DNA from 3 places in the Sinorhizobium garamanticum genome. Region 1 is predicted to be linked to each of the others. Evidence: predicted binding sites of a transcription regulator. Region 1 holds the regulator's gene; each other region holds the start of a gene.

Region 1 (8,175 bases):
CAAGGGCCCGCCTGGACGTTTCCTAAAAGGTGGCCGATCCAAGGATAAAAGCGTGCAGCGATTCAAAATGCTACAGCGTCGTTCGCGCGTCTGATAAGACGCGCGCGGCGCTGTAGTAAAGCGACCGTTTCCCGTTCGCACCCTCTGAAAAAACGCGTAGACTGTTCCCACCGGCAGATTTGCCCCAAAGAGGAGATCGGCCATGAACCCTTTCAATAACTTCCGAGATTATCCTATCCTTCCCGGTGAAGTCGCGATCCTGGAGGGCGTGCTGCACAAGGCGCTCGAAGAACGCAACCTGACGATGGGGAGCGATGAGGCTGAGGAAGTCGCCCAAAGGATCATCAAGCTTTACCAGACCGGCGTCAGGGATCCGGAGCAGATCTGGCAGATGATCCGCACGATCTAGCGAGCAATTGAAGACACACTGCGCCGCGCGTCCAATCGGACGCGCAAAGGTCGCTGTAGCACTTTGAATTGCTGCATGATTTTGTCCTTAAATCGATTCCGATTTAAGGAATCATGCAGTAACTCAGTCGCAGATTGCGGACACTTTGTTCTCGGGGAATGATGCGCGAACGCGGTCGCCACGGCTGATGCCGATCGAGGGATGCGTGCGAACAAGCAGGTTTTGATCGCCATCGATGCCGATCGTGTATTCCCCGACCTCTACCAGGAAGACCTTGCCCTGGATGAGGCCGCTGACGCTGTTCGGCGCCGCATCACTCACAATACCATTGAACGGCTGGAGCCCAATGTTCCCCGGCCGGATGACGAAGGAGATCTGATGGCCTGCAGTCATGCTCGATGACCGCGCCGATCAGCCTGACGGAGACATAAGACCGGCCAGAAAGGCGCGATCCTGCCCCTTCCGTGGCTCGCGACGCGGCGGTCGGCGGAGCGACCGAGGGCCTCCCTCGAGAAATTCGCGATGGCGAGAGAAATTCACGGAATTTTAGGTACTTGCGGAACACATATGGAACAGATAGTGTCTGTTCTTGATTTGTTTCGCGATTCTGGAGTGACGCGCCATGCTAACCCGCAAGCAACAGGAATTGCTTCTGTTCATTCACGAGCGAATGAAGGAATCCGGGGTGCCGCCGTCCTTCGACGAGATGAAAGACGCACTGGACCTCGCTTCCAAGTCGGGCATCCATCGGTTGATTACCGCACTTGAAGAGCGCGGCTTCATTCGACGCCTTCCCAACCGGGCGCGCGCGCTCGAAGTCATCAAGCTGCCTGAGGCCTATATGGCGAGCCCGCAGCCTCGGCGTGGCTTCTCGCCAAGTGTCATAGAAGGCAGCCTGGGCAAGCCACCTGTAGCGCCCGCCGCCACGACGAAATCGGCGCCACCGAGCGACACTGCAATGATTTCGGTGCCGGTCATGGGACGAATTGCGGCCGGTGTCCCGATTTCCGCGATCCAGAACAACACGCACGATATTTCCATCCCGGCCGACATGATCGGCAGCGGCGAACACTACGCGCTCGAAATCAAGGGCGACTCGATGATCGAAGCGGGTATCTTCGATGGCGATACCGTGATCATTCGGAATACAAACACGGCGAATCCCGGCGACATCGTCGTTGCACTAGTCGATGACGAAGAGGCAACGCTCAAACGATTCCGCAGAAAGGGCGCCTCCATTGCGCTCGAAGCGGCCAACCCTGCCTATGAAACGCGGATATTCGGACCGGACCGCGTCAAGATCCAAGGCAAGCTCGTCGGCCTTATTCGCCGCTATCACTAGTTTGGCGGTCTGAGCGGAAATTCGAGCCTGGTTTGCGGGAGCCAGTGCGCATTTAGCCGTGCTGCTCGAACAGGATATTGTTTCTTTCAGAGCTGCAGACGTGACCTGCCGGCTTCCCACGAAAGGTCTTATCCACGGCGCCGCGCGTCTTATCAGACGCGCAACGGATGCTATAGCAGTGTAAATTCCCGCATATCCTCATCCCCAATCGGCTACGATTTAGGGAAACATGCAGTAGAACGAGGGAAGCCTTGGAATAGAAGAAAAAGCCGGCCCTGCTCTTCGGCATAGACCGGCGAGTCTACAAACCGCGCTTCAAAGTAAAAGCTCATTGTAAATGATATCAGTGGAGTTTAAGGGCGCCGCCCACCCCGATCCATGGACCTTAGTCCTACCCGACATTGGCAAAGGTCTTAGGATTCTTGTGCGCTGCGCTTCTCGACATGTTGCTGTGAGCGCACGCTGGCGACATCCATGTCGGCGGTTGGGGCACTGAGGGTACCAGAGCCAGTTCTGGTGTCCCTTCCAACCCGCTTCGGGACCTTCGTTGGGAAGAGTGCGAAACTGGCGAGGTAGAGGCCCACTGCCCAGGTCATTGCCTTGAGCGGAGGCCTAGGCAATTCTCGAAATCTGCTTGAAGCAGAAATGTTAAGCATTTGATTTCTTTTGGAGGCCTCGCCCGGAATTGAACCGGGGTACAAGGATTTGCAGTCCTCTGCGTCACCACTCCGCCACGAGGCCTCTCGCGCTCGATCGATCAAGCGATGGCCGGCGTTTAGAACGAATCTATGAGGAGCGCAAGGGGGAAGCTTTCGAAAAAGGTGGAACGCTCGTAGTCATTCGCCGTTCTCCCCAGCGATCCCCAACTGCAATCCAGCCCGGAATTTTTTCGATTCTAACGGCAGCTTTGCGTGCCTACGGTGCCATCAGCGAGCTCGTGCGACCCTGCGCCGACAAACATCGCAGCACGGCAGTCGATTCGTCGGCCTCCCTCGCTCCCTCAGGCATCGGCTTCTGCCGCCTCGCGCGCCCCGCTCAGGACTTGCCGGAGGAATTTTGCTGGCCGCGCCAACGCGCCCACCAAATCGCCAACTTGCGGCGGCGGCGGCGGATCGCCGGTATGTCGTGAGAAAGCACAAGCAACCCCAGAGGAATCATCCAGAAACCGAGCACCGGCAGAAAACCTAAGACGCCGCCCACGATGAGAAGCGTACCAACCAGGATTCGCAGTACCGGCGAGTCCGGCAAGTTAATGCGCCATTTCCCGAGCACGATCTGGCGTGTCTGCGGATCGATGCCGAAATGCCGTTCTTTCCTGCCGTTCGTCATTATTCCTCTTTCATGCTCCACCCCACAATTGGGGCCTTCTCCACAGCCTCGCAACCGACGTTGTCAATTTTTTTTGAAAAAGCGCTTGGCAAATCGAAAAAGCATTTGTATTAGCAGCCTCACTTCTGCGGTGCAGATGATCCCTGGTAGCTCAGCGGTAGAGCACTCGACTGTTAATCGATAGGTCGCCGGTTCGAATCCGGCCCGGGGAGCCAGTTTCAAAAGAGCCATTCGCGGTAAACGCCCGAATGGCTCTTTTTGTTTGTCGATGTGGTCTCTGAAGGTTCCTCATGCGTGTTGCATGGCTTTTCCTGACTCTCGCGATCGCGACAGAGGTCGCCGGCCTCACGGCGATGAAGGCTGCCTCCGGCTCCTATGCCGGACATGCGATCATGTATGCTTCGATTGCGCTCTCATACGTGTTCCTTGCCAAAGCCGTGAAGACAATCTCCGTCGGCGTCGCCTATGCCATCTGGGAAGGGTCCGGTGTCGCTCTCATCACGCTCGTCTCCGTGTTCGTCTTTGGCCATGCGCTGAGCGGCCGCGAGATGCTCGGTCTGTCGATGGCCGTTGTCGGGATACTGCTCGTCAACGCCGGTGAGGCACAGGAGGAGGAAGCGGCGGGAGAAGCAGCCCGACGAGTGCCGACAGCTTCTATTTCGCTTTCGCGGTTATGGCCGGCGTCCTTGACGTCGCTGCCAATCTGGCTTCCACGAAGTCGAACGGCTTTGCGCGGCGCGGCTGGGGCGTGCTTTCGATTCTCCTGGTACTCGCGGCCTTTGCACTGCTCGCGGAGGCGGTCAAGGGGATGGAACTTGCCATCGCCTATGCAGTGCTTGGCGCCACCGGCATCTTCGGCACCGCCATCTGCGGACGTCTCTTCTTCGGTCAGAAGCTGAAACCTGTCGGCTGGCTCGGCCTGTCGCTCGTCTTCGGTGCGGTTCTCGTGCTTCACACGGCCTGACGTGGCCGGCCCTTCGTACTGGATTGCGCTTTTTTCGCCGTGCTCGCGGGCACACGCCCAGGCACCAGCCAGTTGAGAAGCGCAAAGTAGGCGCTGTACGGCAGGAAACGCGCCAGTTTAGCCGCATAGGTAAGGCGTTTAGGGAACGTGATCTCGAAGCGCCCTGATTTCAGGCCGAGACAAATGCGCTCCGCCGCTTCCTCTACGCTCACCAGAGCCGGTCGCGGGAACTTGCCTCTGGCCGAAGCGGCCGTGTCGACGAAGCCTGGACAGATCAACTGCAGGCGGATGCCGATACGATCGAGGTCGAATTTCAAGCTCTCGGCCATATTGATGAGCCCCGCCTTGGTCGCCCCATATGCGGCGCCCATCGGCAGGCCGCTGTAGCCCGCCGCCGACGACACGATAGCGATCTGGCCATGCCCGTTCGCCTTCATGTGCTCGACAACGGGCACGAGGCAATTGACGACGCCATGAAGATTGACGGCAAAGCTCTTGTCGAAGGCTTCCCGGCTAAGATCGTCGCCGCGCACCGGAATCACTACGCCCGCATTGAGCAAGGCCAGAGCCACCCGGCCGTGATCGTATTCGATAGCCGCCAGCAAGCGCTCCATGTCGCTCGGATCCGTGACGTCCCCATCGAGAACGACAATCCTGCCGGGGCCTGATGCCTCATGTTGAAGCGCCACTAGCCTCTCGTGACTACGTGCCGTCACGACGACCGAATAGCCCTCCTCAACCAGCCTGAGGGCGACGGCGCGCCCGATGCCCGAACTCGCTCCCGTTATCCACACCAGTCCATGGTCGGGTCGGGCTGTAAATGCAGTCGTCATTTCGTCCTCGCGTCCATCGGGAAGGGCTTCCCCTTCCAAAACCCGTGGCTGTCTCCCCCTGCCCGGGTTTAATGCCTCTCCGACGGCAACGCCTGGTCAGATTTCGCACCTTCGATCGTCCTTTTGACCACCGAGACGAATTTTGCCCGGGACAGGTTAGCTGCGAAACGCTATTTCTTGCCTAGTGCACAGGCTGAGCCGAAAACACGCCAATATTTCGGCGATCTTGCCTGTAAACCAAATGTTTATCGGATCGCCGTTCATCAGGGATTATGCTGGGCTCAGACCCGGCGTCCGTTCCGTCCAGCGTGAGGTTTTCAAAATGACCGTTCTTCCGTCCGTGCTCGAAGCGATTGGCAACACGCCGTTGATCCGGCTCCAGGCCGTTTCCGAAGCCACCGGCTGCACCATCCTCGGCAAAGCGGAATTTCTCAATCCGGGGCAATCGGTGAAGGACCGAGCTGCCCTGTGGATTATTCGCCAGGCGGAAAAATCCGGGCAGTTGAAGCCCGGCGGCGTCATCGTAGAAGGCACCGCGGGCAACACCGGAATCGGCCTTGCCGTCGTCGGCAGCGCGCTCGGATACCGTACGGTCATTGTCATTCCCGAAACGCAAAGCCAGGAAAAGAAGGACGCGTTGCGCCTAATGGGTGCCGAACTGGTGGAAGTTCCGGCGGTGCCGTACAAGAATCCCAACAACTACGTGAAGATTTCGGGCCGGCTCGCCGCCGAACTTGCAAAGACGGAACCGAACGGCGCGATCTGGGCGAACCAGTTCGATAATGTCGCGAACCGCGACGCGCACCTGGAAACGACCGCGCCGGAAATCTGGCGTGACACAGACGGCAAGGTCGACGGTTTCATCTGCGCCGTGGGCTCTGGAGGCACGCTCGCCGGCGTGGCTCAAGGGTTGCGCGCCAAAAATCCCGCGGTCAAGATCGGTATTGCCGATCCGGAAGGCGCCGCACTTTACAATTACTATGCACATGGCGAGCTCAAGGCGAGCGGGAGTTCGATTACCGAGGGCATTGGTCAGGGCCGTATCACCGCCAACCTTGAAGGTTTCACGCCGGACTTCGCCTACCAGATTCCCGATTCGGAAGCCGTGCCCTACGTCTTCGACCTGATCGAAAAGGAAGGGATCTGCGTCGGGGGCTCTACCGGCATCAACATTGCCGGCGCGGTGCGGCTCGCCAAGGATCTCGGCCCAGGCCACACGATCGTGACGATTCTCTGCGACTATGGTAACCGCTATCAGTCGAAGCTCTTCAACCCGGACTTTCTGACGTCCAAGGGCCTGCCGGTGCCAAACTGGCTGAAGACGACTTCGAGCATCACCGTGCCATACGAACCCGTCGGATAAAATTTGCGATGACCAAGACCGTTACCGCCCTTTTCCGTGAAGATTTCTACCTCTCGACCTGCGAGGCAAGCGTGATCGGAATTCTCGATGATGGCGGGATCGAGCTTGATCAGACGTGCTTCTACGCCACCTCCGGCGGACAGCCGGGCGATACCGGCTTTCTCGAACGCGGAGACGGAAGCCGAATCGCGATCGCAAGCACCCGGCACGGCGACACCAAGGACGTCATCATACACGTCGCGGCGGAGGGTCAGCCTTCGCCGGCGATCGGCGAAAAGCTCATCCTCCACATCGACTGGCCGCGCCGATACCGATTGATGCGCATGCACACCGCCTGCCACCTGCTTTCCGTCGTTTGCCCCTTCCCGATCACCGGCGCCGCCGTTGGGGAGGACGAAAGCCGCGTCGACTTCGACATGAGCGAAACAATCGACAAGGACCAAGTGACGGCTGCGCTCATGAAACTCGTCGACGAGAACCACCCCGTCTACGTGCAATGGATCACGGACGAAGAACTCGCCGCCAACCCGGGCATCGTCAAATCGAAGAATGTCCGTCCGCCCATGGGTCTTGGCAGGGTGAGCCTCGTCTGCATCGGAAAAGACTCGGCCATCGACAGCCAGCCCTGCGGCGGCACGCACGTGTCCGAAACCCAGGAGGTGGGCGCGATTCACATCGCCAAGATCGAAAAGAAGGGCAAGGAGAATCGGCGTTTTCGGATACGCTTCGGAACGCCGGAAGATCGTGCGGCTGTTTGAGTCTAGGAGTGACGACAATGAACAACAACAATGAGAACGGGAGCGCTTTTGTCGTTTCTGCGGACTGGCTCCAGCAGCGCCTTGCCGATCCTTCCGTGAAGATCCTGGACGCTGCCTGGTATCTGCCGGCACAGAACCGGGATCCGAAGTCGGAATACGAGGCCGCGCACATTCCCGGTGCCATTTTCTTCGATCAGGATGCGATCGCCGATCAATCAAGCGGACTGCCGCACACCCTACCCTCGCCGCAAGCCTTCGCTCAAGCCGTCGGCGCTATGGGCATCAATGAGAACGATACAATCGTCGTTTACGACGGGCCCGGCATCTTCACCGCGCCGCGCGTTTGGTGGATGTTCCGGATCATGGGCGCAAAGGACGTCTTCGTTCTCGATGGCGGGATGGATGGCTGGAAGGCGGAGGGACGGCCGACGACCAGAGAAATCCCTAATCCGACGCCACGCGTCTTCAACGCCACGTTCAATGCGGCCGCCGTCACCTCCTTCGAGCGCATGAAGGATGTTGTAGGAAACAGGCTCGCGCAGATTGCCGATGCGCGCGGCGCGGGCCGCTTCACCGGCGAGGAACCGGAGCCGCGGGCCGGCATGCGCTCGGGGCATATGCCTGGAGCCAAGAGTCTGCCGTCCGGCGTCTTTTCTGAAGGAGGCAAGCTCAAGAGCCTCGACAGCTTGCGCCAAACCTTTAGCGATGCTGGCGTCGACCTGACGCAGCCGGTCGTCACCACTTGCGGGTCCGGCATCACCGCGGCAATCATAACCCTTGCCCTTCAATCGCTGGGGCACACGGACAATACGCTCTATGATGGCTCTTGGTCGGAATGGGGCGGACGGCCCGACACGCCTGTAGTGACCGGCAGAGAGTGAATGCCATGCAAGGATCGAAACCTGCAGCGATCACGGCGCACGTGACCGAACTCGAGATGACGTCGCCGCCGAAACAAAGCCTGCCGATACCCGTCAATATCCACACGGCCGTATTGCGTGTATCGGACATCCCGCTCGCCTATTACCGCTTCCTTTACCTTCGCGTCGGCAAGCGCTGGCATTGGACGGAGCGCCTGCGAATGAGCGACGAGGAACTGGCAGACGTACTCCACAACAAGGGGACGACAGTCACCGTTCTCTATGTCGACGGTGCACCAGCCGGCTTCTTCGAACTG
Region 2 (8,175 bases), 980 kb from region 1:
GGCATCGGCTGCCTAAGCGGGTCGTCATATTGGGGATCGTAGGCCGCCTGCTCGCTGCCATCCATCAAGCCCGGCAGGTTGTCCCGCAACTCCTCGCGCTCGACCGGGGCCCGTTCGCGGTAGTCCGGGACCGTGCCCGTAAACTCGCCGGGCTCGGAATAGCCGTAGCCGCGGTCGCCGTAGTCAGCATAGCCGTCGTTCGAATAGACGTCGACGTCGCTTTGCCGGCGGCGGGCTCTGCCGTAGCCGTCCGACGGCATCACTGTCGCGACAACATTGCCCCATGGATCGACGAGAACGGTGCGGCCGCGGTGGTCCCGCATCGCGCGGACCTCGTCCTGTCCCGGCATGTAGTCGAGAATTTCGCCGTTGGGGGTAACCAGGATGACATCGCCGCCGCCGCGGTAATAGCCTTCCTGCGCGGCGGCAGGTGTAAGCTCCACGGCCAAAAGGCCGGCTACGGCGAGAAGCGAGAGGCCGGTGCGGGTCGCAGTCGTCACGATAGAACCTGTTTTCATGATGATTGATCCGGGCGGTACATGCCGATTTGGACGTTAATGTGAAAAAAGTGAATCCATCGTGAACGGTTGGTTAAAATTCATCATGACCGATCGGTTAACCGTAGTAGATCGGTATGGCGTCTGTTTCAACCGCGGAGAATGGGTGGGTCAGGGACTGAAAGCGATCCTCACCCTGCATTCCCCCGCCGTCTATGCCACTAACGCTCGCGAACCCCGATTGTTCAGTCGGAAATTATCATGTTCGGGGCGTTTTGCTTTGCTTTATCATGCGTTTGCACCTGCGCGATTCGCGTGTGCCAGCCGGAGCAACCTATGGAAGCGACCTTGACCAGCACACGTGACGGCGTCCCTGGCCACCTCCTGTTCGACCGCTTGTCGGCGCTCGACATTGCCGCCTTCGTGGTCGATGGCACGGACCTTTCTCCAGGTTCGGCCATTCCGTCCGATGGTGACCCGCGGATCGACCATGCGCTCGCCGGCTTTCTCTTTACCTGCGGTCCCGATCACATCCGCCATCCCGAACCCGTCGAAGGCTGCGATGAAGGGAGGCGCTACCCTCTGCACGGTTCGCTTGCAGGCACGACCGTCACCCGGGCGAAGATGTCCGCCGACGACACTCGTTGCGAGGCCCTGACCGAGGTGGATCTCGCCTGTGGCGGCAAGGCGGCCGTCGAGCGTCGGTGGTACGTTAGCGAAAACGGGCAAAGCGTGATGCTTGAGGACCGCGTAACGAACATCGGCCAATCGGCCTTCGCGCCGATGATGATGTACCACATGAATATCGGTGGCCGGCTGCTCGGCCCCGAAACGCATATTGTCAGTCCTTCGATCGAAGGCGGATCGCTCGGCTGGCAGTTCGGCGAGGGCGAGAGCGCCCATTTCTGTATTCCGGCGGTTGGCGAGGAAGGCTGGTCGGAGGTTTTGCTCGCGCCGTTGCCGGGGCTTGGCGGGCGGCGGCTTGCCGTTCGGTTTCGCGTGGACACGCTGCCATTCCTGCAGATGTGGCGCTGCCAGCGCGGCGGCGCCAATGTCATCAGCATCGAGCCGGCGTCGCATCGCCTGGCAAAGCGGGGGGAACTGGCCGCATCGGGCGAACTCGGCGCCATCGAGCCCGGCCAGTCGCACGGCTATGCGCTCGGCTTCGCAGTGTCCTGACCGATCGCAATTGCCAGAGCGGGCTGTGAGCGGAAACCCTTCTTCTCCCCGCACTACAGCGCCGTGCGTCCTTTCAGACGCACAAAGGTCGCCGTAGCACCTTGAATTGCTGCATGTTTTTGTCCGTAAATCGGCTTCGATTGAGGAAACATGCAGCGGCGATTGACGCCGCCTGACGCGAGGCCTAAATCAAGGCAACACCGTCAGAGGAAGCATCATCATGGACATTCGCCAGATCAACGATGAATACTCGGTCTCCGGCCAGATCACGGTCGAGGACCTCGACGAGATCAAGGCGCTCGGGTTCAAGTCCATCGTCTGCCACCGCCCGGATTTCGAGACCCCTGATCAGCCGACGTTCGATGCGATCGCCGCGCGCGCCGCCGAGCTGGGCCTGGAAATCACGCATATTCCTGTGGGTCCGATGGGCGTGACCGCCGATGCGGTGACCCGCATGGTCGATGCACTCGACGAGTTCCAGCGCCCGATGCTCGGCTACTGCCGTTCCGGCGCCCGCTCTACTGCAGTTTATCAGCAGACACAGCATATCCGCAGCTGACGGGACCGGTTTGGCGCCCGCCAGGTGCAAGGCGCCAGGGTTCGGCTCTTGTCTCCCCTCAACCGTTGCGAATTTCGCTGAGCGTTCGCGTGGGCGTGATCGCTTCCGGGTCGAGCTTGATTTCGATGATGGCCGGCTTGCCGCTGGCGCGGGCTCTGAGGAACGCATCCGCGAATTCTTCGGTCCGCACCACGGTTTCGCCGTGGCCGCCATAGGCGCGTGCAAGTGCTGCAAAATCCGGGTTGGTGAGGTCCGTGGCGCTGACGCGGCCGGGATATTCGCGCTCCTGGTGCATGCGGATCGTGCCGTAGATGCCATTGTTGATGACGAGCACGATGATCGGTAGCTGATAGCGGATGGCGGTCGCGAACTCCTGCCCGTGCATGAGGAAGCAGCCGTCGCCGGCAAAGCAGACGACTTCCCGCTCCGGGTGGAGTTGCTTGGCCGCGACGGCCGCCGGCAGGCCATAACCCATCGAGCCTGAAGCGGGAGCTGCCTGGGTTCCATAACGGCGGAAGCGGTGGAAGCGGTGCAGCCAGGTGGCGTAGTTGCCGGCGCCGTTGGTAAAGATCGTGTCGGGCGCGGTATTCGCCTCGATCCAGTTCATGATCGGCCCCATCTGTACGTCGCCGGGCCCCTTCTCGGGCGGCGTCGACCATTTGAGATAGGCTTCATGCATCGCGGCGGTGCGAGCGGACCAAGCGGGTTCGCCGCCCGCAGGCCTGACGTCATCGAGTGCCGCCACGAAATCGCGCGGGCTTGCGGCGATCGCCAGATCCGGGCGGTAGACGCGGCCGAGTTCCGCGGGATCGGGATGGACATGGACCAGCGTCTGCCTGGGGTAGGGGACGTCGAGCAGCGTGTAGCTGGAAGAGGGCATCTCGGAAAAACGGCCTCCGACGAGCAGAACGAGGTCGGCCTCCTTGATTTCCTTCGCCAGCGCGGGGTTGATGCCGATGCCGACATCGCCGGCGTAGACCGGATTCACGTGATCGAAGAGCATCTGGCGGCGGAAGGAGCAGCCGACCGGCAGCCTCCAGCGCTCCGCGAAACGCCGGAACGCGGCCACGCTTTCGGCAGACCAGCGCGTACCGCCAAGGATGGCGATCGGTCGCTCGGCCGCGGCAAGCAGTTCCTCGAACCGGGCGATCTGGCTCGGGCCCGGATGGCTCTCGACCGGCTGGTAGGCACGGGCCAGAGGGGCCTCGGTGCTCTCCGTCAGCATGTCCTCGGGAAGTGTCAGCACCACCGGGCCGGGCCGGCCGGAGGTCGCCACGGCAAAGGCGCGGGTCACGAATTCGGGGATGCGCGCCGGATCGTCGATTTCCCCCACCCATTTCGCAACCTCGGTAAAGGCGCGGCGATACTCGATCTCCTGGAAGGCCTCGCGCTCGCGCGCTTCGCGCTGCACCTGGCCGATGAAGAGGATCATCGGGATCGAATCCTGTCTGGCGACATGAAGGCCGGCGGAGGCGTTGGTGGCGCCTGGGCCGCGGGTCACCATGCAGACGCCCGGCTCGCCTGTGAGCCGTCCCCAGCAATCCGCCATCATTGCCGCGCCGCCTTCCTGGCGGCAGACGATGACGTCGATGTCGGTGTCGTGGAGCGCATCCAGTACGGCAAGATAGCTTTCTCCCGGCACGCACGAGATGCGCTTGACGCCGTTTGCGACCAGCGCCTCGACAATCAGTTGACCACCCGTTTTCATCCACACACCTCCCAATGCCATTTCATTCTATCCGCTTGCGGATTTGTTCATTTTACGGACGCCTCAGATCGCCGGCGAGACCGGTGCGATGCTTGCCGTCTTCTCGACATTGCGCTCGCGCCAGATAATATAGAGACCCGAGCCGATGATGATCGCGATGCCCAGCCACTTCAGTGCGTCCGGCAGATCGCCGAAGACGAGCCAGCCGAAGATCGTCGCCGAGACGATTTCGAGATATTGCAGCGGCGCGAGAACCGAGGCCGGGGCGGCGCGATAGGCATAGACACCAAGCACGCCCGAGATCGTCGCGCTGACGCCGACGCCGAGTAGATAGAGCCAGGCGTTGCCCTCCGGCCAGACGGGATCGAACACGCTCGAGCCGCTGCCCTCACCGAGCGAGAGCAGGACGAAGCAGAAGAGGCCGCCCCAGATGCCCGCGTGGAACTGCATCGACCAGGGGTCCTCGTTCTGCGCAACCATGCGCGTGACGAGCAGAAAGACGGCGAGCCCGAAGGCGGAGACAATCGGGAGAAGCGCGATCAAGCCTACCTCCTGCATGCTCGGCTGGATGACGAGCAGCGCACCGAAGAATCCGACGGCGCAGGCGGTGTAGCGCCGCCAGCCGATCGTTTCCTTGAGGAAGATGCTGCCGAGAATCGTGAGGATGATCGGCTCGACGAAGAAGATGGCGATCGCGTCGGCCACTTCCATCACCTTCAGCGTGGTGATGAAGGAGAGCATGGTCAGCACCAGAAGCCCGCCGCGCAGTGCATGCAGCGCGCTCTTGCGCCAGGTGAGATCGAAGAGGGTGCGGCGGATAAGCACGACCGGCAGGATGAAGACGACCTGCAGCAGGAAGCGGACGGCGGTGATCTCGGCCGACGGAACCGTGGCGATCGCAAGCTTGGAGAAAATGTCGATCAGCGGCGAAATCAGAACGGCGATGACCATCAGCGTCAGGCCATAGGAAACGCGGTCGTGAGCGGCAGCGATTTTGGGCAGGGAGAGGTCGGTCATGGTCTTCCGTCTCGTCAGCGCTTCCTATCGACCGCCTTCTGGCACCAGGCGGCGAAGTCTTCGATTGCCTTCTCGCGGCCGATCTCGTTGAGCGTCTCGTGGCGCATGCCGTCATGGATGGTAACGGTCACGTCGGTCATGCCGCGTGCCTTCATTCGCCCGGCGAGCCAGCGAATGGCGGCGCCGTTGGATGTCGAAGGATCGGCGCTGCCACCGACCAGATGGACCGGCAGATTGGCGGGCAACCGCGCCAGCCGGTCCACACGGGCGCCGGCGAAGGCGAATTTGAACACGTCGATCCAAAGTGAAACCGTCGCATCGAAACCGCAGAGAGGATCGGCCACATATTTGGCGACTTCGCTTTCGTCGCGCGACAGCCAGTCGAAATCGGTCTTCCGATCGGCAATCGCCTTGCTCCATGCGCCGAAGGTGAGCTTCGTCAGCAGCGGACTCGGCACGTCCGAACCTTTCAGCATCCTCTCGATCGCCAGTATCGCCTGGCCGCCTCGGCCGGCAATGCCGGGGCGGAAATTGGAGTTCCAGACGGCGAGCGCGTCATAAAGCTCGGGATCGGTTTCTGCGGCGTTGAGCGCGATGAGGCCGCCCATCGAATGGCCGAAGAGGATAATCGGCAGCCCTGGATGGCCGGCGGCGGCCACGTCGCGCATCGCCCGCACGTCCGCTATGACCTTCGCCGCCCCGTCGCGGTGTGCGAAGGTCGCCAGCGGGGCATCCGGCGCCCGGCTTGCGCCATGGCCGCGATGGTCATGCGCATAGACGTGGAAGCCACGTTTCGCCATCGCCTCGGCGAAGCGCGCGTAGCGGCCGGAATGCTCGGCAAGCCCATGGCTGACGATGAGAATGCCCCGCGGCTCGATCGAGGCGGCGAAGTGCCGCCAGCCGAGCGCAGCACCCGTCGGGCTTTGATGCGTCCTCACCTGCCCGAACATGCCATGCCCCCGGAACAATCGTCAGACTCTCGCGTGCGGGTTGCCAACGGAGCGTCCGTTGCGCGAACCGGAAACACTTTCCAGCGGAAAATGCGCTTCTCAGCGGAAAATGCACTCCGGCCGATATCAAATCGATTTGCGCCGCAAAGGCAATCGCTGCTTGTTGCTTGTTGCGCATGAGGTCACAACGAATCCGGAAATGAAGATTAGGGGTTGCAATTTTCGCGCTTTTGTCGATATTTGTTCTCGTTTTGTTTTCCTGTTGGAGGCTATTTGAAAATGCGGGCGAGGGTGAAAACGAATCTTGCGAGAGTTGCAACGCTCATTCTGGGGCTGGGACTATCCTCCTTTGCTGTAGCCGAGGAAGTGTCGACGGACGAAGCGACGGGCGTGGCAAGCTCCGGCAAGACGCAATATGTGCTGGCGGTCAGCTGGCAGCCGGGATTTTGCGAAACGCGGCCGAACCGCAACGAATGCGCGGACCAGACGGCAGACCGCTATGATGCTACGCACTTTTCGCTTCATGGCCTCTGGCCGCTGAAGAAAAGCTATTGCGGCGTCGAGGCGGAGCTCAAGGCGCGCGATCGGAAGGGCGATTGGCTGGAGTTGCCGAAGCTTGCCATGTCCGACGAGACCGCTGCGCGTCTGCTTGTCGCCATGCCGGGCGTCAAATCAGGCCTCGATCGCCACCAATGGCTCCAGAGCGGCACGTGCCAGACGGCAAAGGCCGAGGATTACTTCAAGCAGCAACTGCGTCTTCTCGACGAACTGAACTCGTCCCCCGTGCAGACCCTCTTTGCCGACAAACTTGGTTCGGAGATCGGCGAAAGTGAGATCAAGCAGGCTTTTGACCGGAGCTTCGGCGCCGGTGCTGGTGACCGGGTGCGCATGCGTTGCCAGACGGTCAACGGCCGCAGCGTCATCACCGGCCTCACCATCGGACTTTCCGGGGATCTCGCAGGCAAGGACGACCTTAAAAGCCTGATCCAGGCGGCCGGGACGACCGAGTTCAAGTGCGCCAAAGGGATCGCCGACGCTGCCGGGCGCAGCTGATCCGCGACGGTTCTTGCCGGAAGGGATTGGCGTGGGCAGGCCCTTGGCGGATTGCCCCGCCACCATAATTCGCCTACATAGCGGGCAAATTTCCCTTCCGATGCGGAGCATTCCCTTATGGCACGTCAGTTCATCTATCACATGGCCGGGCTCAACAAGGCCTATGGCAACAAGAAGGTCCTGGAGAACATCCATCTTTCGTTCTACCCGGACGCGAAGATCGGTATTCTCGGCCCCAACGGCGCCGGTAAGTCGACGGTCCTTAGGATCATGGCGGGCCTCGACCATGAATATACCGGCGAAGCCTGGGTCGCCGAGGGCGCAACCGTCGGCTTTCTGCAGCAGGAACCGCAGCTCAATCCCGCAAAGACCGTGCTCGAGAACGTCATGGAAGGCGTTGCCACCAAGAAGGCGATCCTCGATCGCTACAACGAGCTGATGATGAACTATTCCGACGAGACGGCGGAAGAGGGTGCCAAGCTCCAGGACATCATCGACAGCCAGAACCTCTGGGATCTCGACAGCCAGGTGGAAATGGCGATGGACGCGCTGCGCTGCCCGCCGAGTGACGCGGACGTCAACAATCTGTCGGGCGGTGAGAAGCGCCGTGTGGCACTTTGCAAGCTGCTGCTGTCGCAGCCCGATCTTCTGTTGCTCGACGAACCGACCAACCATCTCGACGCCGAGACGATCGCCTGGCTCGAGAAGCATCTGCGTGAATATCCCGGCGCCGTGCTGATGGTCACCCACGACCGTTACTTCCTCGACAACGTCACCGGCTGGATCCTCGAGCTCGACCGCGGCCGCGGCATTCCTTACGAGGGCAATTATTCCGCTTATCTGCAGGCGAAGGCCAAGCGCATGGCGCAAGAAGGACGCGAGGAGGCTACCCGCCAGAAGGCCATCAGCCGCGAGCAGGAGTGGATCGCCGCGAGCCCGAAAGCCCGACAGGCGAAGTCCAAGGCGCGTGTCCGCGCCTATGACGAACTGGTCAAGGCAGCCGCCGACCGGCGTCCCGGCGACGCCCAGATCATCATTCCCGTCGGCGAGCGCTTGGGTCAGGTGGTTATCGAGGCGGAGAATATTTCCAAGGGCTATGACGACCAACTGCTGATCGACGGCCTGAGCTTCAAGCTGCCGCCCGGCGGCATCGTCGGCGTCATCGGTCCGAACGGCGCCGGCAAGACGACGCTATTCCGTATGATCACCGGC
Region 3 (8,175 bases), 1.9 Mb from region 1:
GCAAGGCGCCTGACCAGCGCCGCCGGAAAATGTTCACCGCCCTTCATCAGAAGATCGATAACGGTCAAGCAGACGTCCAGATGAAGATTGAGAGGCAGCACGCCGTGGATCAGTCCTTCATCGACAAAGCTGGCGATCGATGAATCGAGCACCTCCGCATCCTCCACCACGAGCCCGATCGCGGCCTTCGGGTGGAATTCATGGATCATCCTGAGAACGGACGGAAACGTCGCCACCGGCAAGCGATAAAGCATCACCAGCGTGACGTCGACGAGGTTGCCGTCAAGCAGGCTGTCGGGATCGGACAGGCTGACGACGTCCTGGCCCTGAAACCGCGCGCCGACCGCCTGCATCAGGCATTCGGCGAACAGATCCACCTTGGCGAGCATTACGATTTTACTTTTCGTGGTTAATACTTTGTTGTTGTCTTCAAAATTGCTCAGGTTCGAGCTCGTACGATACATTTATCCCCTCCTTGGGAATTCCCATTTATTTTAATGGGTGTTCCAACCCCACTTGGAGCAGCCCGCGTTTGAAAATTTCTTCAAATACTGCGCAAAAAAAACGAACAAAAAATTCGCTATAGCTAATGTATCGTAAAGATGGGGGAGGCGAAACCACCCAAAAGGGTTAGATGCTCCTCACCTTCGCGTCTAAATCGTCCGAAAACGAACCAATTTTGGGCCAATCGGCCTCGAAAGGCCCCGGACCAAACACCCCCTGGTTTTCGAGGGGAATTCCAGACGATCGTAGTGACCGCAAAAGCGGGCGATGGGTGCCCGCCTTTGCTCGGCTAGGACGGAGGAGCAAGGGCGAGCCGTCGACATAGCTACAATGGATTATGCGCCACCACATCGAAGGTGGTAGACGTGTTCGGGGCAACCCAAAATTGGCAGGCCACGACTTTTGCCGCGCGCGCACGACGGCGTCGATCGATGCCAATTCCTAACAATTTGAATTAGCCCATGAAATCTTGTTATTCGCTGATCAGCCGTTTAATCGCGGGCGCCGCGGCGAACCGAACCACCTTCAAGCGCACTGCGCCAGATTCGCAAGTATTAACATTATCTTAACCTCATCGATCGGCACGGCTAAAGATTCAAAAAAGCCATTGAATACAAGAGACTAACCACAATTGATGTCTTTCGTTCATCCGCATTCAGGCTCACACTACCATCGTCGCGCTTGAGTTTGCACGACCCACGGACTGCTTTTGTATCATGCGTCGCAGCCGCGGAGTACATATATCGAGCTGCTACTCGACATATGATGTAACCGGTATTTGTAGTACGTAGCAATTTATGTAGAAGTACATACAAGCAATTATACTATGAATACAAAGGGAAAATATCGGAACCCAACAGACGAATTACATTTTATACTGATTCGTCTGAACTTCAAAAGAGAGCCAGCTCCGCAAAAATCCTATAAAAGATGAAAGGGTTTCGGTGCTGGCTCCCTCTGCGAAGGGAGTTGTAGATGACCGATACCCCGTTAAAGGATTTTCGGGCCGACAACAGTATCAACACCGATGACGACTTGAAGATTGGCGTGCTTGCCGACGGGCTTGCGAGTGGCAGCGTCCATGCCAAAAACGTCGACTTCGACGCGACAAGCCATCGCAGCATTGCCGACGGCAACAACATCACCAGCAAGATCGACGCAAAAGAAACCGGTGAGGACAACCATCCTTCCGTCAGCGAGCCTCCGGCACTGGACGACACAAGCGGCTTCGGCAATGTCGGCATCGCCACTGACGTCACCTTCAATCTCGGCGACGACCTTTCCTTCAGCCTGAACCTCGATCGCATCCTCGATCATTCGCTGAGCGCCGTCGGAAACGACACCGGGTTCACCATCGTGCAGGCAAACAGCCTCGCCGATCAGGATCATGCCTATAGCGTCAAGATGAACAACGCCAATCCCGACAACGCTTCGAATGCGGATGGCGGGCATGCGGAGAGCGGCGACGGCATGCACTTCGGCACGAGCTCCGACTGGGATCTCAAGGTCGGTCACGAGGTTGATGCCAGTGCCAAGGCCGATGCATCCGTGACCCTTGCAAGCGGGGAGTTCCATCAGGAGATCGTTCAGGGCGCGAACCTCCTTAGCAACGCCGTCGATGTCAATGTCGTCGGCGGCGACTTGGACGTGACCTCTACTGGGCAGGACAGCGACGGTTGATTGATCCTTGGAGACGAAGAAATGTGCGCTGGCCGGCCGCGCTGGTGCACAGATGGATGGTTGATTTGGGGTCGGTTCAGCGCGCCTTGGCAATCGCCAGTCGGCCCGCCGAGGTCTCCCTTTGCTGCCGGAGGGAAGGATCGGGGTAATGCACGCGGAGAAGGTCAACGAAATCGTTGCGCATTTCCTTGGGCTGTTCGAGACGGCGACCGACGAGGCACGCATAAGGCATCAATATCTGCAAGGCAGTGAAACCCGGAAGCCTGCGCCTGAGGACAGCGGCGGCGACACACCACTACCCGATTTCAAGTGCTCTTTCGAACTGAAAGACTACGATCCGGACATTTCGTATCAACCATCAGGCTACCGCCTCGAGGGCTTCGATATCGTCGGACGCTCGCAATTCTCCGACGACACGTCCCCTGATCCCGTCTCGCTGGACGACTTGACCATCCAGCCCAGGCTTTTCAGCACCGTCGCAGGTCCGTCCGGCATCGCACCGGACCACATGGCGCCGCACCATGCGGCACCGGAGCAGGCGCCGGTCGTCCAGGGGGACGCGGGTTCGGTCAGCGGTCAGATTCTGCAGGTCAATCTCCTTCACGACGACGACGTCCTCGACATGAGCGGTTCACCGACGGCGGCCGGTGACGCGAGCTACGTCACCGAAAAGCTCGCGGAATACGTCGAGGAAGCGACGAACGCCTCACCGCTCGCGCAATTGGGCCAGATCGACAGTTCCGGGGCGCTTGCGGCGCTTGCCGCGCATCTCAAGGCCCTCGCCGCGACTGTGCGCGCCGACGAGCCGCAGCAGTCGGACGACCACGCTACGCCCGTGGACCAGACGTTATCCGCGACAGTCGCTCCGGCCGATTTGCCGGAAGATGACCGCGGCACAGAGGTTCGCGCAGCGGACGACATCGAAGGCGTCCACGTGAACGGCGCGCATGTCGAGGTTCTTCCGGAACTCGCCAACTTTCTGCCCCCCGGCGCGAATGGCGCCATTCAGCCGAACAGCGACAACGGCAGCGCGCTAGAAGTCGAGGCGGGGGCCAACAAGGTCAGCAGCTTCGCAAGCATCGTCAGCGCCAGCGCAACCGCATCGGTCACGGTTGTGATGGGCCACTACCATCAGATCGACGTCATCTCACAATCCTACGTCTACGCCGACAACGACAAGGTGAATGCCTCCTTTGCCGAGGGCGCTTACGAAGCCGTCTCGCAAACCATCGCCATGAACATCGCGAATTTCGAGCGTCATGAGTTCGACGCGCCGGCAGGGGAGATGGCAGGCGCCGCAGATCAATTGTCGGCCTTCCCGACGAGCTGGCGCGTCAACGTCATCGAGGGCGATCTGTCGATCGTCCACTGGATCGAACAGTATAATTACGTCAGCGACAACGACACGGTCTCCATTACGACCAGCGGCGCGGAAACCACCGTGCTCACAGGCGGTAACGTCGCGGTCAATTTCGCCTCGTTCGTCGATTTCGGCAGCCAGTACGACCTTGTAATCGTGGGTGGCCATATCCTGGACATGAACCTCATCAGCCAGGTTTCGGTCCTGTACGACAACGATCAGATCCAGGGGATCTCCGCCGGCAACGGCATCACTCTTGATGAAGGCGGCAATCTCGTCTGGAACGCGGGATCGATCGAGAACATCGGCGACAACGAGCGCTTCGAGAGCGTGCCGGACTACATGCACCAGGTCGTCGACAATATTCGCGAGGGCACGGATGACGTGCCGGAAGCACTGGCGAACGACCAGGACTTCGCAGGGTACTCGAGCCTGCACGTCCTCTACATCACCGGCAATCTCTATGACGTCAACGTCATCAAACAGGTCAGCATTCTCGGTGACGCCGACGCCATCACCTACACGGCCGGCGGCACGCCGGAAGAAGGGCTCGACACCGAGGTGACCGTTCACGTCGGCAGCAATACGGTGGTCAACGTCGCCCAGATCATCGACTACGACAGTTTCGGCCAGACGACCTATGTCGGCGGCGAGGTCTACTCCGACACGATTCTCATTCAGTCCGGGATTGTCGACATCGGCCGTGATGGCGACACGCTGCGCTTCCAGCCGGACGGCCTTGCAAACGAGGTCATTGCATTTGTCGGCGAAGACGATCCGGCACCCACCGGCGAGCGCGTCGGCGATACCGCCAACGGGACATCGTGGAGCGACGGTCAATGGAACGACGTCATGCACACGGTGCTGACATAACGACGATCGCGAGGGAGTGCCATGAACGATCTGTCCAAACGGTATGTCGATGAAGGCAAACCGTTGTCGCGCTCGGCACCGGAGCTGAATCTACCTGGCACGCCCAAGGTTCCGCCAATCTCTACCTTCGAGGAACCCACAACATCCGATCAGGACGCCGAAGGCCCATCGCATCCGGAACAGCCGGGCACCGAAAGGAAAAAGACGCGCGGCAACGAAAGCGGCAAGCGCGACGAGATCAAGAGCCGGCCGGGGCCGCTGTCGCCGACGATCAACAATGAGCCAGGCCCCTTCAGGGAGGGCGAGCGCCGTCCGACCGCGCGTGACGCCGACGGCAGGGACGCAGCCGACAATGGCGGAGAGGGAAAGGACGCATTTCACAAGCGCACGGGACCGGTAAACTTCGCTGCAAGCCTGCAAAACTGCCTGGCGGCCGTCCAGCACAACATGCTGATCGTCGTCGTCTTCACCGTCGCGATCAACGTCCTCGTGCTCGCCATCCCGATCTACCTGTTCCAGATTTCCGACCGGGTTCTGACAAGTCGGTCGCAAGACACTTTGCTGATGCTGACGATCGCCGTCGTCGGGGCGATTGTTCTGCAGGTGGTTCTCGATTCCATTCGCCGCTTCATCCTGATGCGGACCGCCGTCGAGATCGAAGTCCAGCTCGGCGCACCGATCCTCAGCGCCGCCGCGCGAGCATCGCTGCACGGCAGCGGGCGAGACTACCAGGTGCTGAGCGACCTGCAGCAGCTTCGTGCCTTCATCACGTCGGGTACGCTGGTCTCGTTCCTTGACGCACCTCTGACCCCGCTTTTCGTGGTCGTCGTCTACTTGATCCAGCCTCAGCTTGGGCTGATCGTCATCTCGTGCTGCGTCGTTCTTTTCATCATTGCCTATCTCAACCAGAAGGCAACGACGCGATCGTTCAGCGAGGCCAACAGCTACCTCGGCCGCGCCAATTTTCATCTCGATTCGATGTCGCGCAATGCGCAGATCATCAATGCGCTGGCGATGATTCCGGAGGCGGTGAAGATGTGGGGGCACGAGACGGCCGCCTCGCTCAAGGCGCAGGTCTATGCCCAGGACCGCAACATCATGTTCGCCGGCGCCTCGAAGGGCGTGCGGATGTTCACCCAGGTGGCGCTCCTGGGCTGGGGCGCGCATTTGGCGATGATGGGCCAGCTGACGGGTGGCATGGTCATCGCCGCCTCCATCATTGCCGGCCGCGCACTCGCACCGGTCGAAGGTGCGATCGAGGGCTGGAACCAGCTCAATCACTCGCGCGCGGCCTATGGCCGGATCAGGCAACTTCTCCTGGGCTCGCCGCTGAATTTCCCCCGGCTGCGTTTGCCAAACCCGGAGGGCCGACTCGACGTCGAGCGCATTCTCTTCGTGCCGCCGCCGCAGAAACGCGTGATCTTGAACGGCATATCCTTCTCGCTCTCCAAAGGAGAAGCGCTCGCGATCATCGGCAACTCCGGCTCCGGCAAGACGACGCTCGGCAAGATGCTGGTCGGATCGATCCTGCCGACATCCGGCAGCGTCCGGCTCGATCTCATGGACTTGAGAAACTGGGACCAGCGTCAGTTCGGCGAAAGCATCGGCTATCTGCCGCAGGACGTGCAGCTCTTCCCCGGCACGATCAAGGCGAACATCTGTCGCATGCGCGACGATGTCGAGGATGCGATGATCTACGATGCGGCCGTGCTTGCCGACGTGCATGATCTGATCGCCACGTTCCCCCAAGGCTACGAGACAGTGGTCGCTGCGGACGGCGCTCCCCTCTCCGGCGGACAGAAGCAGCGCATTGCACTCGCACGGGCCTTCTTCGGCAATCCCAAATTCGTCGTCCTCGACGAGCCGAATTCCAATCTCGACAGCAATGGCGAGGCAGCGCTTGCCCGCGCGCTTCTCCATGCGAAGAACCAGGGCATCACGACCGTGACCGTCACCCAGCGCCCGGCACTCTTGCAATGCGTCGACAAGATCATGGTGCTCAACGAAGGAACCGTTGCCATGTTCGGCGCGCGAAACGAAGTTCTCGCCGCACTTGGCGCGGCGCCGAACCACGACGGGGCACAGTCACGTATTCGCGGAGGTCGCCAATGAGCAAGCGCAGGAAAAGCGCCGATCCGCACAATGCTGCGGAGTGGTATTCCGAGGTCCCCCGCTCGATCAGGCTCCACAGCTTCGCGGGTCTTGCCCTGATCGCGGCGTCCTTCGGCGGCTTCGGCTATTGGGCCTTTGCCGCACCGCTGGCAGCGGCGATCATCGCCCAGGGAAGTTTCGTCGCCAACGGCAACAACAAGATCATCCAGCACCTCGAAGGCGGCATCATCGAGCAGCTGCTGGTCAACGAAGGAGAGAAGGTAAGAGCCGGAGATATACTGGTGAAACTCGACCAGACCCCGGCGCGCGCCAATGCGCGCATGCTCAACCTCAAGCGCCTTCGCCTGGAAGCGGTGGTCGCGCGACTTCGCGCGGAAGCGATGGGCAGCGACACCTTCAAGGTACCGGATATCGTCGCCGAGCAGGCGGACGATGGAGACGTGCGGGCGATCATCGAAAGCCAGAACGTTATTTTCCAGAGCAAGAAGATCAAGCTGCGGGATCAACTGAACCTCATCGACCAGAACATTCGCTCTCTCGAATTTCGCGCCAGGGGCTACGATCTGCAGCGGGCGTCCTTCAACAAACAGATGGAGATCCTGGCGGAAGAGCGCGAATCCAAGAGCAGGCTGGCCGAACGCGGCCTGATCAGGCGGCCGGAACTCCTGGCGCTAGACCGGGCGATCGCCGACGCGATGGGCGAAATCGGCAGGCTCGAATCGGAGGTGAGAGAGAGCCTCACCCAGATCGATCGCTATCGCCAGGAAGCTGTCATTGCCATCAACACCAACAAGCAGACTGCACTGGACGGTCTGGAAGGGGCCGAAGCCGACCTTGATGCCGTGCGCCAGCAGGTCCGCGAGGCGGCCGAGGTGCTCGACCGTGCCACCATTCGTTCCCCCGTCGACGGGACTGTCGTGCGCAGCTATTTCCATACCGCCGGCGGCGTGATCGCGACGGGCAAACCGATCATGGAGATCCTGCCGGCCAATGTGCCGCTGATCATCGAGGCCCAGGTGCTTCGAACGGCCATCGATCAGCTTAAGGTCGGCGAGGATGCAACGATACGCCTTTCCGCGCTGAACCGCCGCACGACGCCCGTTCTGAAAGGCAAGCTCTTCTATGTCTCGGCCGATTCCATCGAGGAAGTGGCCGGCGGACAGCAACGCGACGTCTACATCGTCCGCGTGGAGGTACCTGCCAGCGAGATCAATCGCATTCATGGTTTTCACCCGGTACCCGGGATGCCGGCCGAGATCCTGATCACCACATCCGAACGAACGTTTTTCGAATACCTGACGAAGCCTATCACCGACAGCATGTCGCGGGCATTCAAGGAGACCTGAGGGGAAGCGTCATGGCGGCAGCTCAGGAAGTGCTTTTGCTGGTTGGTCGCTTGAACTACGTCTGGACCAACACCGAAAGCCTGTTGATTTACATCATCGCGCACCTGCTGAAGGTCGACAAGGAATCGGCCATCATCGTCTTTCTGACACTGAATACCACGCGCGCGCGAATCGACCTCACGGAGCGCCTGGCGAAGCTGCCGGCAACCCCGCCCGAAACGCGCGACAAGGTCCTGTCGATCACCGAGCGGCTGAAACAGCAGTCGAAAATGCGCAACAAGTACAGCCACTGCATCTACT

The links. The regulator LexA, encoded in region 1, represses DNA repair genes until DNA is damaged. The targets are predictions, from matches to a motif close to TGTTCNNNNTGTGTTCNG.
Region 2: a site for LexA is predicted at 6,152-6,169, ahead of PZN02_RS12405 (ribonuclease T2). Genes of this name have one in related genera too.
Region 3: a site for LexA is predicted at 1,237-1,254, ahead of PZN02_RS08060 (fibrinogen-binding protein). Genes of this name have one in related genera too.

What each region holds. Positions count from the first base shown of each region.
Region 1 is NZ_CP120373.1:3,652,455-3,660,629, forward strand. Features, by position in the region: gene PZN02_RS17170 (hypothetical protein) at 203-409, shown strand; gene PZN02_RS17175 (TOBE domain-containing protein) at 533-802, opposite strand; gene lexA (transcriptional repressor LexA) at 1,032-1,751, shown strand; tRNA gene PZN02_RS17185 (tRNA-Cys) at 2,419-2,492, opposite strand; gene PZN02_RS17190 (hypothetical protein) at 2,787-3,080, opposite strand; tRNA gene PZN02_RS17195 (tRNA-Asn) at 3,221-3,295, shown strand; partial or broken gene PZN02_RS17200 (SMR family transporter) at 3,371-3,706, shown strand; gene PZN02_RS17205 (SMR family transporter) at 3,754-4,044, shown strand; gene PZN02_RS17210 (SDR family NAD(P)-dependent oxidoreductase) at 4,032-4,877, opposite strand; gene PZN02_RS17215 (cysteine synthase A) at 5,200-6,240, shown strand; gene PZN02_RS17220 (alanyl-tRNA editing protein) at 6,249-6,998, shown strand; gene sseA (3-mercaptopyruvate sulfurtransferase) at 7,016-7,879, shown strand; gene PZN02_RS17230 (GNAT family N-acetyltransferase) at 7,885-8,175, shown strand, end outside.
Region 2 is NZ_CP120373.1:2,667,526-2,675,700, forward strand. Features, by position in the region: gene PZN02_RS12375 (L,D-transpeptidase family protein) at 1-518, opposite strand, end outside; gene PZN02_RS12380 (DUF4432 family protein) at 834-1,676, shown strand; gene PZN02_RS12385 (protein tyrosine phosphatase family protein) at 1,897-2,235, shown strand; gene PZN02_RS12390 (thiamine pyrophosphate-binding protein) at 2,294-3,943, opposite strand; gene PZN02_RS12395 (DMT family transporter) at 4,007-4,960, opposite strand; gene PZN02_RS12400 (alpha/beta hydrolase) at 4,975-5,910, opposite strand; gene PZN02_RS12405 (ribonuclease T2) at 6,190-6,963, shown strand; gene ettA (energy-dependent translational throttle protein EttA) at 7,081-8,175, shown strand, end outside.
Region 3 is NZ_CP120373.1:1,732,664-1,740,838, reverse strand. Features, by position in the region: gene PZN02_RS08065 (helix-turn-helix transcriptional regulator) at 1-464, opposite strand, end outside; gene PZN02_RS08060 (fibrinogen-binding protein) at 1,480-2,184, shown strand; gene PZN02_RS08055 (hypothetical protein) at 2,333-4,417, shown strand; gene PZN02_RS08050 (type I secretion system permease/ATPase) at 4,439-6,529, shown strand; gene PZN02_RS08045 (HlyD family type I secretion periplasmic adaptor subunit) at 6,526-7,875, shown strand; gene PZN02_RS08040 (hypothetical protein) at 7,887-8,175, shown strand, end outside.